2 regions of the Pseudarthrobacter sp. NCCP-2145 genome follow, and region 2 is predicted to be linked to the other one. Evidence: predicted binding sites of a transcription regulator. Region 2 holds the regulator's gene; the other holds the start of a gene.
What was found. The regulator Rex, encoded in region 2, represses fermentation and respiration genes when NADH is low (regulators of the CRP and FNR family bind a similar motif). The targets are predictions, from matches to a motif close to CTTGTGAANNNNTTCACAAG.

Region 1 (4,405 bases), on a different contig from region 2:
GTTCATCGCCGTCGGAACCAAAGCCACCGTCAAGGCGGTGCTGCCCGAAGCCGTGGCGGACCTGGGCGCGCAGGCCGTGCTGGCCAACGCCTACCACCTGTACCTGCAGCCCGGCGCGGACATTCTCGACGAGGCGGGCGGCCTTGGCGCATTCATGAACTGGTCCGGGCCCACGTTCACGGACTCTGGCGGATTCCAGGTGATGAGCCTGGGCTCGGGGTTCAAGAAGGTCATCGACATGAAAGCCGTGGATGCGTCCGGGCCGGATGACGCCGTCGCCCCCGGAAAGGAACGCCTGGCCCACATTGACGACGACGGCGTGTGGTTCAAGAGCCACCTCAACGGCGACAGGCACCGGTTCTCCCCCGAAATCTCCATGCAGGTGCAGCACCAGATCGGCGCGGACATCATGTTCGCCTTCGATGAGCTGACCACCCTGCAGAACTCCCGCAGGTACCAGGAGGAATCCCTCGAACGCACCCGCCTGTGGGCGTTGCGCTGCATCGAGGAGCACTTCCGGCTGACCTCGTCCCGGGCGGGCAAGCCGTACCAGGCCCTGTTCGGCGTGATCCAGGGTGCGCAGTACGAGGACCTGCGGCGCAAGGCGTGCCGGGACCTCGGCGCCATGCCGTTCGACGGGTTCGGCATCGGCGGGGCACTGGAGAAGGAGAACCTGGGCACCATTGTCCGGTGGTGCAACGAGGAACTGCCCGAGGACAAGCCGCGCCACCTGCTGGGCATCTCGGAACCGGACGACATCTTCACGGCTATCGAGAACGGCGCCGACACCTTCGACTGCGTCTCCCCCACCCGGGTGGCCCGCAATTCCGCCTTCTACACCCCGCAGGGACGCTTCAACCTCTCCGGCGCCAAGTACAAGCGCGACTTCGGCCCGCTCCAGGACGGGTGCGACTGCTACGCCTGCACCAACTACTCGCGGGCCTACATCCACCACCTCTTCAAGGCAAAGGAGATGCTCTCCGCCACGCTGATCTCCATCCACAACGAACGGTTCGTGGTGAAGATGGTGGACGACGCCCGCCTCGCCATCGAGGACGGGACCTTCTTCGATTTCAAGGCGGAGACCCTGGGGCAGTACTACTCCTGACCTGCCCGGAAGGCCGCCGTCGCCAGCTGTTCCGGTATCCTGACCCGATGCTGATCCAGATCCCCGCCGCCGACGGCACTGCCGAAGCCCTGGTGGCCCGCCCGTCCACGGGCAGCGGCCCGTTTCCCGGCGTCATCCTGTACATGGACGCCTTTGGCCTGCGCCCGCGCATAGAGGACATGGCCCAGCGCGTCGCCGACTGGGGCTATGTGGTCCTGGCACCGAACGTCTTCTACCGCGAAGGGACGGCCGCGGAGCTGGCACCGCGCGGTGACATGACCACGCCGGAGGGCAGGCAGGCGGCCGGCAAGGCTGCCTTTCCCCGGGTGGGACGCCTCACCACGGACAAGGCGCTGCCGGACATTGACGCCTGGGTGGCGGCCCTTGGAACACTCGACGGCGTTGCGCCGGGCCCCATCGGCACGTTCGGCTACTGCATGGGAGCCAGGCTGGCGGTGCGCACCGCCACGGCCCACCCGGACGTGGTGGCAGCCTGTGGCGGATTCCATGGCGGCGGTCTTGCCACAGACGAGCCGGACAGCCCGCATCTGGGGCTGGACAGGGCAACGGCACGGTTCGTGTTCGGCCACGCCGACCACGACCAGAGCATGGGCCCCGACGCCGTGGCCCGGCTGGGTAAGGCCCTCGACGCGGCCGGCCTTGCGTCATCCAACGAGGTCTACAAGGGCGCATCGCATGGCTACTCGATGGCCGACACCTCTGCCTTCCACGCGAAGGCCACGGAACGGCACTTCCGGGAACTGCGGGCCCTGCTCGACGGGACGCTCAAGGGCGGCGCCTAAGCTGCGTTCGTCACCGCTGCCGCCGGGGCACCGTAGCTCGGTTCGCGCTTCTTCACCCAGCGGATCACCAGCGACGTTACGGGGACCAGGATGAACTCCACCAGGGTCTTGTACACAAAGCCAACCACCACGTAGTTCACAAAGGTCGCGGCGTCGGTTATTCCGATGACCGAGGCGGCGATGCTGCAGAAGATCAGCGTGTCCACGAACTCGCCGGCCACCGAGGAGCCCATGATGCGGGCCCACAGGGACTTCTCGCCGGAGCGTGCCTTCATCCGCACCATGATCCAGGAGTTGATGGTCTGCCCGGCCAGGAACGCCAGCAGCGACGCCAGCACGATCTGCGGGACGGGACCGAGCGCGCCCTCCAGGGCTGCCTGCTTGGACATTCCGAACTCGTCGTCGAATCCGGGCAGGGCGATGATCGCCCAGTAGCAGAGTGATGCGAAGACGGACAGCCCGAAGGTGGTGAGGATGGCTTTGCGTGCCACCCTGAAGCCGTAGACCTCGCTGATGACGTCGCCAAGGATGTACGCCAGCGGGAAGAGGAAGAAGCCGCCGTCGGTGATGATCGGCCCGATGGCCACTCCCTTGGACGCCCCGATGTTGGACAGGATCAGCACCACCGCCATGATCGCCAGCATGATGCCGAAGTACGGGGACCCGATCGAGGCGAACCGTGGGCGGTCCGGAACTGGAGGGTTTTGGGGCATGGTGTGGTGGCCTGAAGCTGGGGTCATGGCGGAGGTCCGTTCGTAGTGGTTCGCTCGGCGCCCGGGGAGCGGGAACACCGGCTGTATTAGCACTGTCCCCCCATTCTCCCATTGTGCGGGAGACTGCCGTGCGGCGGCGTGATGGGCCCAATCTGAACGCGTTCAAATCTGTGGTAGTTTTCTTGAACACGTTCAATTCGAGAAAAGCCCATGACCGTAAAGAGCGAGCAGACGCGACAGCTGGTGGCCGGCGTCGCACTGCGCATGTTCCGGGAAATCGGCTTCGCCAAGACCACCATGCGGGCCATCGCAGCCGAGGCGGGCGTCTCGGTGGGCAACGCCTACTACTACTTCGCGTCCAAGGACGATCTGGTGCAGGAGCTGTACCTGCAGGTACAGGCTGAGCATGCGGCCAGGGCGGCCGAAGCGCTCAAGGACGCCGGCGACCTCACCAGCCGGCTCAGGGCCACCCTTCACACGGGCCTGGACGCCATGGCGCCCTACCACCGGTTTGGCGGCGACTTCATCGCCACGGCCATCCGCCCGACGTCCCCGGTCAATCCCTTCGCCGCCGGGTCAACGGCGGCGCGCGAAGCGTCGCTGGACATCTTCCGCACGGCGGTTGAGGCCGCGAAACCGCCGGCACCGAAAAAGCTCAGGTCCGATCTTCCGGAACTGCTGTGGCTTTTCTACATGGCCGTCACCCTCTTCTGGGTCTACGACACCTCCGACGGGCAGCAGCGGACCAGGCGCCTGGTGGACGGCGCCGTCCCGCTGATCACACGGGGACTCTCATTGGCCCGGGTTCCCGGTGTGGGCAGGATCCTGGACGACTTCCTGAGCCTGAGCCGCAGCATCCGTGGCTGACGATCGAAACAACACAGTGGGGGGACCATGAGCGGCATAAAAACGGTGGTACTGGCCGGAGCTTCCGGATTCATCGGCAGGTATTTCCGGACCCGGTTCGAGAAGGACGGCTGGTCGGTGCGCACCATTGGCCGCAAAGGCGCCAAGGGGTCGCCGTCGGCCACGTGGGATGACGACGACGCCCGCCTGGCCCGGGTGCTGGACGGTGCGGAGCTCCTCGTGAACCTCGCCGGACGCTCCGTCTCCTGCCGCTACAGCGCCCGGAACAAGGCCGCCATACGGGAGTCCCGCGTTTCCACTACAGCGGCACTAGGCCGTGCCGTCGCACTGTGCCGGCAGCCGCCGTCGACCTGGCTCAATGCGAGCACCGGCACCATCTACCGCCATGCCATGGATGGCCCGCAAACCGAACGTGACGGCGAACCGGGCACGGGATTTTCAGTGGACGTTGCCCGCGCGTGGGAAGCCGAACTTGCAGCCGCCGTTACCCCGGGGACGCGTAAGATCCCGTTGCGGATCTCGATCGTCCTGGGCCCCGGAGGAGGAGCACTGCGGCCCTTCGCCACCCTTGCCCGGCTGGGCCTGGGCGGCCGGATGGGCCCCGGCACGCAGAAGTTCAGCTGGATCCATGTGGAGGACCTTTACCGGTGCGTGCGCTTCGTGCATGCCCGGAAGGACCTCAGCGGCCCCGTGAATGTGGCGTCTCCGGATGTGGTGGACAACCGCGAGCTGATGCGCATGGTCCGCCGGGCCTATCGAGCCAGGTTCGGCATCCCCACTCCGGCCTGGCTGCTGCGGCTGGGAGCCATCCTGATCCGGACGGAGGCGGAACTGGTGCTGAAGAGCCGCTGGGTCCAGCCGGAGAAGCTACTGGACGCGGGCTTCGTCTACAGCCAGCCCGAACTGGGCCGAGC
Region 2 (4,405 bases):
GGCGACCTCCAGGTGGCCATCGACGCCTGCGGTGCGGCGGCCGCGGCCCAGGCGTTCCTGGGCATTGACGGTGACGGCCGGGCGGCGCTGGTGTCCACTGCCGGGAACCCGGACACCCATGTCATCCTCCGCGGCGGACGCAAGGGACCCAACTACTCCGCCGCCGACGTCGGGGCGGCGTCAGCCAAGCTGGCAGGCAAGCAGCTGAACCCGCGGCTCATTGTGGATGCCAGCCATGCCAACAGCGGCAAGAGCCACCACCGGCAGGCCGAGGTGGCGCTGGAGATCGGCGCGCAGCTCGAGGACGGCGGCACGTCGGCCCAGGCGATTGCCGGCGTCATGCTGGAAAGCTTCCTGGTGGGCGGTGCGCAGAACCTGGATGTTGCCGAGCACGCGGCCGGACGCGCTGAGCTCGTGTACGGGCAGAGCGTCACCGATGCCTGCATGGAATGGGACGTTTCGGTCTCCGTCCTGGACCAACTGGCGGCATCCGCGCGCAAGCGCCGGGAGGCGAAATAGGGGGATTTACTACTTTCACTTCTGCCACACGAACATCTAGAGTATCTAGATAGGTGGTTGGTGGATGGCTCAGCATCGGAACACCGCATTGGCACGTACCTGGGGTCACTGTTGTCCATCCGTCAGCAAAGGAAAATAGGGAAATGTCGGCAGAACAGAACTTCTCCAACGCGAAGTTCCTGACCGTGGCTGAAGTAGCCCAGGTCATGCGCGTCTCCAAAATGACCGTGTACAGGCTGGTGCACTCCGGCGAAATGCCGGCAGTGCGCTTCGGCCGCTCCTACCGGGTTCCGGAACAGGCCGTTGAGCAGTACCTCAAAGGTGCTGTGGTGGACGGCCACTCCGAGACAGCCTGAGCAGCTGTCCGTAGCCGCCTTCCGGAAGCGGTACCCTGTTAAGGAACGTTTTACGTCATTGTAAGAATCTGTCAGTTGTTCAGTTCGTAGCTCTGTCCACGAACAATTTCCATCAGACAGGTACTGCATCTAGTTTGTAAGGAACTTACGTGGGTTCAGTTATTAAGAAGCGTCGCAAGCGTATGGCCAAGAAGAAGCACCGCAAGCTGCTTCGCAAGACCCGTCACCAGCGCCGCAACAAGAAGTAGAGATACTTCGAACAGCGCAGGAAATGCCCGTCGCCTTCCGAGGCGGCGGGCATTTTCTTGTGCTGTCCCCAACCAGGTAGCAGCACATGTCGTTAACAAGGCTCATAAGGACATCTGCTGCGACCTAGATGCGCGGGCCCCGGATGCGGGCAAATCCCTTCCAGAGCCCGTAGACGGCGCCGCCGGCCGTCGCGGCTTTGAGGCCGAACGTGGCCGCGCGCCGGCCTGACCGGAAATCGTAGACCGGCCAGTTGTTGTCGCGGGCGTGCCGGCGCAGGCGGGCATCCGGGTTGATGGCCACCGGATGGCCCACAAGGGTCAGCAGCGGAATGTCGTTATAGGAGTCGCTGTACGCCCAGCAGCGCTTGAGGTCCAGCTCCTCGGCGTCCGCAATGGCCTGGACGGCCACAGCCTTGGCCGAGCCGTGCAGGATGTCACCCACCAGGCGGCCGGTGTACATGCCCTCGGAAATTTCCCCCACCGTCCCCAGCGCCCCGGTCAGTCCCAGCCGGGTAGAGATCACCGTGGCCACTTCGATGGGGGTGGCGGTCACCAGCCACACCCGGCGGCCCACGCGCAGGTGCTGCTCCGCCAGCGCTTTGGCGCCCGGCCAGATGCGGGAGGCGATCATCTCGTCGTAGACCTCTTCGCCGAGCGCCTTGATGTCATCAACCGTGATGCCGGCCGCCAGCGTCAGTGCGGAGTCGCGGACGGCGTGGACATCGTCCATGTTTTCGCCGCGGGCCACGAACTTGAACTGCTTCCACGCGAACCCGGCCGCCTGGGCCATGGTGAACGCCCCGCGCTGGTGCATCTTGCGGGCAACGTGGAAGAGGCTGGCACCGCGCATCAGGGTGTTGTCCACATCGAAGAACGCCGCCTCGCCCGGTTGCGGCGCAGCAACCGGTTTGGTGACTACGGCGACGTACTTCTCCTCGGGCATGCAGTCGAGTCTAGTCAATCCGCTGTTCAATCCCCGTTTAGCCTTGTTCCCCCTTGCCCGGCGTCGCCGGACCCGGGGGAACGGGTCTACGGTTAACGCATGGCCTCACCCCGCGTTGTCCTGATCACCAAGGCAGACTGCCACCTCTGCGAAGACGCGCGCGACGCCGTCAGCAGGGTTACAGCCTCGTTGGGACTTGGGTGGAGCGAGGAGTTGGTGGACAACCAGCCGGAACTCCGTGAGCGCTACGCGGAAGAAATCCCGGTGGTGCTGGTGGATGGCGTGCAGCGCGATTTTTGGAAAATCGACGAAGCCCGGCTGGCACGCGTGCTCCAGCGGGCCCTGGCACAGTAGGGGAGCAGTACCGTGGTGGAGAGGTCTTCAGTGTCCCCTGCATCGGCGGCACCTGCTTTGATGGCATTGCCGGTTGGGCCCTAGAGTGGAGTCACAACGCGATGCGAGGGAGGGGCTGGTGGCTTCGCTGGATTCAACCCCCCAGGCTGTCCCGGACCTGCCGGGAGCTGCGGGCACGGCAGCCAAACAGATTCCGCCCGCTGCAGTGGCCCGGCTGACCCTCTACCTGCGTGCCCTCAATACCCTCCTGGCCGAGGGCGTGGAGCGGGTCTCCTCCGAATCCCTTGCCGAGGCCTCCGGCGTCAGCTCCGCTACGCTCCGCAAGGACCTCTCCCACGTGGGCTCCTACGGCACCCGCGGTGTGGGCTACGAGGTCCAGTACCTCAGCCGGCACATCGCCGCTGCCCTGGGACTCACCCACGACTGGAAAGTTGCCATCGTCGGTGCCGGCAATCTGGGCAAGGCCCTTGCACGGTACGGCGGCTTCGAATCCCGGGGTTTCGACGTCGTGGCCATCTTTGACGCGGACCAGATGGTGGTGGGCAACGAGGTCGGCTGGCTGCGCGTCAGCGACGTGGCGGACCTGGAAACCGTGCTGCACCGCACCGGGGCCAACATGGTGGTCCTTGCGTTGCCCGCTTCCGTGGCCCAGGGCATCTGCGACCGCGTGGTGGCGGCCGGGGTCCGCAGCGTCCTGAGTTTCGCCCCCATCATGCTCCAGGTGCCGGAGGGCGTTAACCTCCGCAAGGTGGACATGGCAACCGAGCTGCAGATCCTGGCCTATCACGCACAACGGGCGCAGGCCCCGGGGCAGACCGCCTAGTCTCCGTCAGCGGTGCTTGCTGGTTCCGGGGCCCACGCCCGAAGGGTGGGTGGTGCGTGGAGTTACCGGCCGTATGGGTTCCCCATATTGCCGCCGTACGGGTTGGCGAACGGCTGCTGGCGCCGGAAATACGGAGCCGAGGCCGGCAGGTAGAGCAGCACGATGGCCGCGATCCCCAGCAGGGTGCCGAGGGTTGCGAAGCTGGGCGGGCCGAAGAGGCCGAAGATGGACAGTGCCGCGAAGACCGTGCCCAGGATCCGCGCCCAGTTCTTGCCCTTACGGACGAAGAACGCCACCAGCAGGTACAGGGCGAGGCCGATGATGGCGAACACCACCAGGGTTCCGGCGATGACGCCCTTCATATCCTCGTAGGTGACACCGGCGCCGCTGCCCTCGATCTGGGTTTCGAAGGCGTCGCGGAACATGGGATCATCCAGCGTGGTCAGGCCGGTCAGCATCGAAATCACAAAGATCGCGGCGGAGGCAATCAGCAGCCAGAAGGAGATGTTGACCATCTGGGGAACACCCGTGCTGCCGGACGGCTGGGGCTGCTCCGACGGATACTGCGCATAGGGGGACTGTCCGTACGGCTGCTGGCCGTAGCCGGGGGCTGCCGGCGGGTTCTGGCCGTACTGCGGGGCGTTCTGCCCGTACTGGGGTGCGCCCGACTGGCCGTACTGGGGCGGGTTCTGGCCGTACTGCGGGGCGTTCTGTCCATACTGCGGTGTTCCGGACTGCTGGCCGTACTGGGGCTGGTTTTGGCCATACTGGGGTGCATTCTGGCCGTAGCGCGGACCCTGGCTGCCGGACTCGGAGCCGGGCTCGGGTTCGTTCGGAACGGGAGGCGGGACGGGGGGAGTGCTCATGGGCGGTCCTTTTGCGTGTCGGGTTCCAGGTAAATCGCCGGGATCGGTCCTGTCCCCTACCCCCAGCATCACTTACGTCCACCGTACCCCCGGGCAGCCGCCTTGTGGGTCATTCGGAAGAGGTATTCCCGGAGCGGGCCGCGGCGAAGAAGGCCTGGGAATTGGGCAGCCACAGCAGCACCGTTGCCGCCAGGCTGATGAGGAACGTTGCCCAGTTGCCGCCCTGGCCCACGCCCATCATGGCGTTGGCCACGGCCAGGACCAGGGTGGCGCCGGTGAGGGCCGTGAGGCCCAGG

Region 1: NFU08_RS07315 (queuosine precursor transporter) is a predicted target of Rex. The motif match lies at 2,774-2,793, and genes of this name have one in related genera.

The regions. Positions count from the first base shown of each region.
Region 1 covers NZ_BRCG01000006.1:159,418-163,822, forward strand. Annotated here, with positions in the region: gene tgt (tRNA guanosine(34) transglycosylase Tgt) at 1-1,108, shown strand, start outside; gene NFU08_RS07310 (dienelactone hydrolase family protein) at 1,156-1,911, shown strand; gene NFU08_RS07315 (queuosine precursor transporter) at 1,908-2,651, opposite strand; gene NFU08_RS07320 (TetR/AcrR family transcriptional regulator) at 2,835-3,491, shown strand; gene NFU08_RS07325 (TIGR01777 family oxidoreductase) at 3,519-4,405, shown strand, end outside.
Region 2 covers NZ_BRCG01000027.1:47,462-51,866, reverse strand. Annotated here, with positions in the region: gene NFU08_RS18875 (3-deoxy-7-phosphoheptulonate synthase) at 1-519, shown strand, start outside; gene NFU08_RS18870 (helix-turn-helix domain-containing protein) at 663-875, shown strand; gene NFU08_RS18865 (30S ribosomal protein bS22) at 1,025-1,123, shown strand; gene NFU08_RS18860 (HAD family phosphatase) at 1,248-2,066, opposite strand; gene NFU08_RS18855 (glutaredoxin family protein) at 2,166-2,420, shown strand; gene NFU08_RS18850 (redox-sensing transcriptional repressor Rex) at 2,539-3,243, shown strand; gene NFU08_RS18845 (hypothetical protein) at 3,306-4,109, opposite strand; gene NFU08_RS18840 (hypothetical protein) at 4,219-4,405, opposite strand, start outside.